Regions from separate parts of the Agromyces sp. Root1464 genome, predicted to be linked through region 2. Evidence: predicted binding sites of a transcription regulator. Region 2 holds the regulator's gene; the other holds the start of a gene.
The links. Region 2 encodes HspR, which represses chaperone genes until heat shock. Its sites were predicted from a motif close to AAGTTGAGTCNNNNNGACTCAACTT; they were not measured.
Positions count from the first base shown of each region.

Region 1 (4,111 bases), on a different contig from region 2:
AGCAGTACCCCTCGGTGCCGTTGCCCGGCCCGCGCACCGTCACCATGTTCTCGCCGGGGGCCGGGGCATAGAAGGCCTCACCCGACGGGGAGCGGACCTCGCAGCCGTCGCCACGCCGCTCCCAGTCGCCGAAGTAGTTGCCGAGCACATCGAGGCCGATGCCGAGGTATCCGCCCTCGACGCCGGGGAGGAACGGTGGATCGACTTCGAATCCCGGCTCTTTCTGCGCGTACCCGAGACTGCCTCCGAACGCGCCCGGCGCGTCGAGCGTGGTCGCGCCGTCGACGAGGAAGAAGGCGATGCCGTCGGCGGGCACGAGGGAGTCGGAGCCGTACTGCCATTGCTCGAACGTGATCTCCACACCCTGAGTCGCCGGGATCGGCACGTCGTAGAGTGCGGCGCCGGCCTGGTCGGTGAGCCGATCGGTCAGCCGGAGGAACCCGTCGGGGTCGGCTCCGTTGGGCGGGGCGGCCGGGCTCGGAGCGGGACACCCCAGCACCGGATGCGAACCGACCGGCGTCGCGAGCACCGTGGGTGCGCCGGTGATGCACGCTGAGCCGTAAGCCTGGAACCCGTCGATCACCGTGGCGCCGCGGAAGTCCTCGTCGACGAGCACAGGTCCCGCAGCGGCGGCGAACGCCGGCTGCAGTGTCGACGAACTCACCCCAACCCCGATTCCGATGGCTCCTATCGTCACGGCGACCGCGATGAATACAGCCCGCTTCCGAAGCTCCCCCATGGGCACATGCTAGGGACGGAGGGCCCGAACCTCCAGCATGAGGTTCGGATCACCGCGAACGCATGCGCCGCAACCCTCGCGGCAACGCCTCGCCTCAGCCGCGCGCGAGCACGAGCGAGAACTCGACGAACCCGTCGGGCTCGACCGAGACGAACCCCAGGTTCGGCGCCTCGACGCCGAAGTCGGCGAAGGTGATCGGGATGCTGCCGGCCACCTGCCCGTCGCCGCCGTTCCAGACCGCGTCGAGGTCGACGGTCACCGGGCGGGTGACGCCGGCGATGGTGAGTTCGCCCGCTGCCTGCACGGTCTGCACGTCGCCGACGACGGGCGCCGCGTCGATCGTGATCGGCTCGGTGAGCACGAAGGTCGCTGTCGGGAACTCGTCCGTGCGCAGGGCACTCGAGCGGAAGTACTCGTCGCGGTTGCCCGAGTCCGTCGCGATCGATGCGACGTCGACCTCGATCGATGCGGCGGTCAGGCTCAGCCCGTCGACCGTGAAGCCGCCGGTCACGTCGGAGGTGCGACCGGTGACGGTGACGTCGGTGCCGTTCAGCACCTCGTCGACGCGATAGCCGGCGAACGAGCCGTCGGCCACGGCCCACTGGCCGGTGAGGTCGGATGCCTCGGTGCCGGCGTCGACCGTCGCCGAGGGTGGCGTGGTCACCGACGGCGCCGCTTCGGCCTCGCCGACGATGAGGTCGCGGTAGACGATCGGGGCCGCGATGGCGGCGGTCGCACCGAGCACGAGCGCTCCGGCGACGATCGAGGCGGTGATGATCTTGGTGCGCTTCTGCATGCGGCCTCCACAGGGTCGGACTTCGAGCATGCCGGATCAACGTATGAGAATGCATTGAATTCGCCGCGATCCTGTCGAGATGACGACGGATGACGCAGACTGTCGTGCATGAGCCACCCCCATGACTCCGGCGACCCGCACGTGCTCGGCCCCGGTCTGCTGCCGACGCCGTTCACCGCCGACGAGATCCGGGACGCGAGCGGCTCCGGCAAGACGATCCGCATCCTCGTGGAGGAGCCCGAGGGCGAGGCGTTCGAGCGCGTCAACCGCTTCACCGAGTGCGATGACGAGGGCGCCACCCTCGAGCGCTGGCGCGTCGCGCCCGACGGCGGTGTCGACGGTGAGATCGCGAGCGCGCGGGTGACCTGGCTCGAACTGCAGGGTCACGCCGCGTTCCCCGCCGAGCGCACGACCGTCGACGAGGAGACGATCGACCTGCCGATCGGGCGGGTCGAGTGCCTCCGCTACGAGACGCGTGATGAAGCTCCGGATGCCGCCGCCGAGACGTTCTGGTTCGCCCGGATGTTCCCGGGCATGCCCGTGCGGTTCGAATCGCCGACGCCCGCCGGTCCCGTGCGCACCACGGTGGTCGCCGTCGAGGTGGTGCGCTGACCGGCTGATCGCCTCGCCGGCCGGCTGTTCGGCGAAGCACGGCGCAGCCTGCCGATCGCTGGCGCGCCACGCGGCATCCGTCTAGCGTGATCTGTGGGGGAGATTCGGCGCGGAAGTCGGAATACCAGCCCTCTCGACAAAGTTGAGTTAACTAGACTCAAGTTTTGAACGAAGGGAGTGCCTGTGGCCAACATGCAGGGTGCGCCGAGCACGCAGGAAGAGCAGAAGTCGGCGCTCGAACAGTACGGCGTCAACCTCACCGAGATCGCCAAGGCCGGAAAGCTCGATCCCGTGATCGGGCGCGATTCCGAGATCCGTCGCGTCAGCCAGGTGCTCACGCGACGCACGAAGAACAACCCCGTGCTCATCGGCGAGCCGGGCGTCGGCAAGACCGCCGTCGTCGAGGGGCTCGCCCAGCGCATCGTCGCCGGCGACGTCGCCGAGTCGCTGAAGGGCAAGCAGCTCATCTCGCTCGACATCTCGGCGCTCGTCGCCGGTGCGATGTACCGCGGCCAGTTCGAGGAGAGGCTGAAGGCCGTCCTCAAGGAGATCAACGACGCCGAGGGCGAGATCATCACCTTCGTCGACGAACTGCACCTGCTCATGGGCGCAGGCGGCGGCGAGGGGTCCGTCGCGGCGTCCAACATGCTGAAGCCCATGCTCGCCCGTGGCGAGCTGCGGCTCATCGGTGCGACCACGCTCAACGAGTACCGCGAATACATCGAGAAGGATGCCGCGCTCGAACGCCGCTTCCAGCAGGTGTACGTCGGCGAGCCGAGCGTCGAGGACACGATCGCGATCCTCCGCGGCCTCAAGGGACGCTACGAGGCCCACCACGGGGTCACGATCTCCGATGCCGCACTTGTGAGCGCGGCATCCCTGTCGAACCGGTACATCTCAGCGCGTCAGCTGCCCGACAAGGCGATCGACCTCGTCGACGAGGCCATGTCGCGCCTCAAGATGGAGATCGACTCGAGCCCCGTCGAGATCGACCAGCTGAAGCGCCAGGTCGACCGCATGAAGCTCGAGGAGCTCGCCCTCAAGAAGGAGAAGGACGACGCGTCGAAGGAGCGGCTCGCGAAGCTGCGCGAGACGCTCGTCGAGCAGGAGCGCGAGCTCGCGGGCCTCGAGGCCCGCTGGGCCCGAGAGCGGATGTCGCTGAACCGCGTCGGCGACCTGAAGAAGCAGCTCGACGACGCGGTCACGCAGCGCGACCGAGCCATGCGCGAGGCCGACTACGCGAAGGCGTCGAAGCTCGAGTACGAGACGATCGCGCGCCTGCAGCGCGACCTCGAGGCGGCCGAGCAGGCCGAGCAGGCTCCCGACGAGCCCCGCATGGTCAATGAGCAGGTCACCGAGGAGGACATCGCCCAGGTGATCGCCGCGTGGACGGGCATCCCCGTCGGCCGACTGCTGCAGGGCGAGACCGAGAAGCTGCTGCACCTCGAGCAGGAGCTCGGCAAGCGCCTCATCGGCCAGAAGCGCGCCGTCGCGGCGGTCGCCGACTCGGTGCGCCGCTCGCGCGCCGGCATCAGCGATCCCAACCGGCCGACGGGGTCGTTCCTGTTCCTCGGCCCGACGGGCGTCGGCAAGACCGAGCTCGCGAAGTCGCTCGCCGACTTCCTCTTCGACGACGAGCACGCCATGGTGCGCATCGACATGTCGGAGTACGGCGAGAAGTTCTCGGTCTCGCGACTCGTCGGCGCGCCCCCCGGGTACGTCGGCTACGACCAGGGCGGCCAGCTCACCGAGGCCGTGCGTCGTCGCCCCTACTCGGTGATCCTCTTCGACGAGGTCGAGAAGGCGCACCCCGAGGTCTTCGACGTGCTGCTGCAGGTGCTCGACGACGGGCGCCTCACCGACGGCCAGGGCCGCACGGTGGACTTCAGGAACACCATCCTGATCCTCACGTCGAACCTCGGCTCGCAGTACCTGATCGACCCGTCGCTCAGCTGGGACGAGAA
Region 1 is NZ_LMFU01000002.1:2,147,293-2,151,403, reverse strand. It holds gene ASD23_RS15580 (DUF7507 domain-containing protein) at 1-664, opposite strand, end outside; gene ASD23_RS15575 (YceI family protein) at 834-1,535, opposite strand; gene ASD23_RS15570 (hypothetical protein) at 1,644-2,147, shown strand; gene ASD23_RS15565 (ATP-dependent Clp protease ATP-binding subunit) at 2,331-4,111, shown strand, end outside.
Region 1: the regulator HspR is predicted to act here: its motif matches at 2,287-2,311, upstream of ASD23_RS15565 (ATP-dependent Clp protease ATP-binding subunit).

Region 2 (4,111 bases):
GTCGTGCTCGTCGGTGGATCGACGCGCATGCCCGCGGTCAGCGAGCTCGTGAAGAAGGAGACCGGCCAGGAGCCCAACAAGGGCGTCAACCCCGATGAGGTCGTCGCCGTCGGCGCCGCTCTCCAGGCGGGCGTCCTCAAGGGCGAGCGCAAGGACGTGCTCCTGATCGACGTCACCCCCCTCAGCCTCGGCATCGAGACCAAGGGCGGCATCATGACGAAGCTCATCGAGCGCAACACGGCCATCCCGACCAAGCGCAGCGAGACCTTCACGACCGCCGACGACAACCAGCCGTCGGTCGCGATCCAGGTCTTCCAGGGCGAGCGCGAGTTCACCCGCGACAACAAGCCACTCGGTACCTTCGAGCTCACCGGCATCGCGCCGGCGCCGCGGGGCATTCCGCAGATCGAGGTCACGTTCGACATCGACGCCAACGGCATCGTGCACGTGTCGGCGAAGGACAAGGGCACCGGCAAGGAGCAGCGCATGACGATCTCGGGCGGCTCGAGCCTCCCGAAGGACGACATCGAGCGCATGGTGCGCGAGGCCGAGGAGCACGCCGCCGAAGACAAGGCGCGTCGCGAGTCGGCTGAGACCCGCAACCAGGCCGAGCAGCTCGTCTACTCGATCGAGAAGCTGATCAAGGACAACGACGACAAGCTCCCCGCCGACGTAAAGTCCGAGGTGCAGGGCGATGTCGACGCGCTGAAGACCGCGCTCGCGGGCGAAGACGACGACGCCGTGAAGTCGGCGTTCGAGAAGCTCAACGCATCGCAGGGCAAGCTCGGCGAGGCGATCTACGCGCAGAGCCAGGCCGACGCCTCCGCTCCGGCCGGCGAAGACGCGACGCCCACCGGTGAAGAGGCCGCGTCCGACGAAGACGTGGTCGACGCCGAGGTCATCGACGACGAAGAAGAGAAGAAGTAACCATGTCAGGCAAGCACGAGAACGAGCCGGAAGGCCTCGATGACGAACTCATCGAGGCCGAGGGGCCCGATATCGAGACGCCAGAGGCTGAGACGGATGCCGCGGCATCCGCTGCCGGTGACGACGACGAGGTGCTCACGGTCGACGACATCCTGAACGCGGCGAACGCCGAGGTGCAGGATCCGAGCGACGAGCACCTCGCCGACCTCAAGCGCATCACCGCGGAGTACGCCAACTACCGCAAGCGCACCGAGGCCAACCGCGAGCTCGAGCGCGAGCGCGCCGTCGGTGCGGCCGTGGCCGTGCTGCTGCCCGTGCTCGACGACCTCGACCGGGCCGAGAAGCACGGCGACCTCGACGGAGACGCGCCGTTCGCGACCATCGCGGCGAAGCTGCGCGGCGCTGCCGAGAAGCTCGGCCTCACCTCGTTCGGCGAGGTCGGCGAGCCGTTCGACCCGCAGCGGCACGAGGCGATCTTCCAGCAGCCGGCCGACGACGTCGAGATCGACACGGTCGCCGACGTCGTCGAGACCGGGTACGCCCTCGGCGGCACGCTGCTCCGCGCAGCGAAGGTCGTCGTGAAGACCCCGCAGTAGTGCATCCGCCGGTCGAGTAGCGCGAAGCGCGTATCGAGACCCGTTCGAGGTCTCGATACGCTCCTTCGTCGCTACTCGACCAGCGGGATCGCGTGCCCCGACAGACAGACCCGACTAGATTTCAGAAGAGGAGGTGCCGGTGGCCAGTCAGGATTGGTTCGACAAAGACTTCTACAAGGTGCTCGGCGTCTCCAAAGACGTGAGCGACGCAGACCTCAAGAAGACGTACCGCAAGCTCGCGCGCAAGTACCACCCCGACTCCAACCCCGGTGACGCTGCCGCCGAGGCGAAGTTCAAGGAGATCAGCGAGGCGCACTCCGTGCTCGCCGATCCCGAGCAGCGCAAGGAGTACGACGCCGTGCGGGCCATGGGCTCCGGCGCGCGTTTCACCGCGCCCGGCAGTGCCGGCGGCGCGGGCGGCTTCGAAGACGTCTTCGGCGGCATGTTCGGCCAGGGCGGCGGCGGTCGCGGCCAGTCCTACACGTTCCAGCAGGGCGGCGACTACGACGACCTGCTCGGCGGGCTCTTCGGCGGCGGCCGCTTCGGCCAGCCCACCGGCGGCTACCGCGGCGCCGGCGGGCCCACCAAGGGTCGGGATGTCACGGCGTCGACGACGCTCGACTTCGTCACGGCCACCAAGGGCGACCAGATCACCCTGCAGACCGCAGAGGGCAAGCCGATCACGGTGCGAATCCCCGCGGGTGTCGCCGACGGGCAGAAGATCCGACTGCGCGGCAAGGGTCAGCCCTCGCCCGACGGCGGCGAGCCCGGCGACATCGTGCTGACCGTGACGGTGCGCAAGCACCCGGTCTTCGAGCGCGACGGCCTGAACCTCAGGGTCACCGTGCCCGTCACCTTCACCGAGGCCGCCCTCGGCGCGACGATCCAGGTTCCGACCCTCGGCGGCGGCCCCGTCAAGCTGCGGGTCGCCCCCGGCACGCCGAGCGGCCGGGTCCTGCGCGTCAAGGGCCGCGGAGTCGAGACCCCGAAGGGCACCGGAGACCTGCTCGCGGTCGTGCAGGTCGCCGTTCCATCCCATCTCTCGAAGGAGGCGGAGGCGAAGCTCGAGGAGTTCGCCGCGCTGCTGCCCGACGAGAATCCCCGCGACGACCTGCTCGCGAAGGCGAAGGGCTAGGCGGTGGAGATGAACGAGAGGAGCCCGCTCTTCGTCATCTCCGTCGCCGCCGAACTCGCGGGCATGCACCCCCAGACGCTGCGCCAGTACGACCGGCTCGGGCTCGTCTCGCCGACCCGCACCGCGGGCAAGTCTCGGCGGTACTCGATGCACGACGTCGTGCAGTTGCGTGAGATCGCCCAGCTCTCGAGCGAGGGCGTGAGCCTCGAGGGCATCCGACGGGTGCTCGGACTCGAAGACGAGGTGGCGACCCTGCGCGCCAGGGTGCGCGAACTCGAGGGCGCGCTCGCCGACGAGATGCTGAACCGCCCGGGCCGCCGCGTCTTCGCGGCGGGTTCGGCCGGCGAGGTCATCTCGCTGCGAGCCGGAACCCGCGTGCGCCGCGAGAACGCGGTCGTCGTGTGGCGTCCGCTGGAGCGCGAGTAGGCGGGTCAGCGACCCCAGGCCGAAGCCGGGGCTTCGATGACGTCGTAGGGCCGCGAACTCCAGTGCGTGCCGTACCCGTAGTGGCTCGAGGCCCAGGCCGACGCCCAGATCGCCTGCGCGGTGGCGTCGGCCGAATCGCCTCGCGCGAGCGCGGCGTCGACCTCGGGATAGCGACCCGACTGCAGGTTCTCGGCGGCGTAGTAGGCCGCTTCGACGAGGCTCGGGTAGCTGCCGAGGCCGGAGCCGCCGCCCGACCCCTGTCCGTTGTTCAGCGGGTTGTTGCGGTTCCACCAGTTGTCGGCGCCGTTCTCCTGACGCATCCAGCGCATCATGAAGGTGACGTTCTCCTCGGTCAACGGCCAACCGCCCTCGATGAGCACGAGCTTGGCCCAGTCGACGTTCGTGCCGCCGGCGACGAGCGTCTGGGTGCCGGTGGTCGCGACGTAGGAATCGTGCGAGACGGTCGGCGCCGCGACATCCGCTGCGACCGTGAGATCCTGCGCCTCGCCGCGGTGCTGGCCGCTCGCGGCGGCGAAGGAGGCGAGGCCGGCGGGTTGCGGCAGCGGCGCGAGGGCGAGGCCCGCGAGCAGGCCGAGCACCGAGAGCACGGCGGCGGCGGCGAGCGATCGGCGGGGCGAGCTCGCCCGCGGCGACGCCTGGCGGCGGGGACGCGTCACGGGCGTCGCGACCTCATGTCGCGCCGCCCGTCGTCCCCCGGCTCGTGCGTCCTGCATGCGGACCCGAGGGTAGCAAACCCCGCCGAGAGCCGCACTCAGCGAATTCGGCCGTGATCAGGAGCACCGGCCCGGACGTCAGCGGATGCCGACGGTGGCGGCGACGGGATTCGCCGCGAGGCGGCGTGCGAGCCGGCGCCGACGGAACCACTTGTCGCCCTCGACGACGACCAGCAGCACCATCGTGAGGCCGATGCAGCCGAGCCACTGCCAGCCCGTGAGCGAGACGGTGCCGAGCGCACGCTGCAGGAAGCCGATCTCGGTCGACGCGACGATGAGCAGCACCGGCCAGA
Region 2 is NZ_LMFU01000001.1:1,237,873-1,241,983, forward strand. It holds gene dnaK (molecular chaperone DnaK) at 1-927, shown strand, start outside; gene ASD23_RS05680 (nucleotide exchange factor GrpE) at 930-1,523, shown strand; gene ASD23_RS05685 (DnaJ C-terminal domain-containing protein) at 1,663-2,658, shown strand; gene ASD23_RS05690 (heat shock protein transcriptional repressor HspR) at 2,668-3,084, shown strand; gene ASD23_RS05695 (hypothetical protein) at 3,090-3,818, opposite strand; gene ASD23_RS05700 (cation-translocating P-type ATPase) at 3,897-4,111, opposite strand, start outside.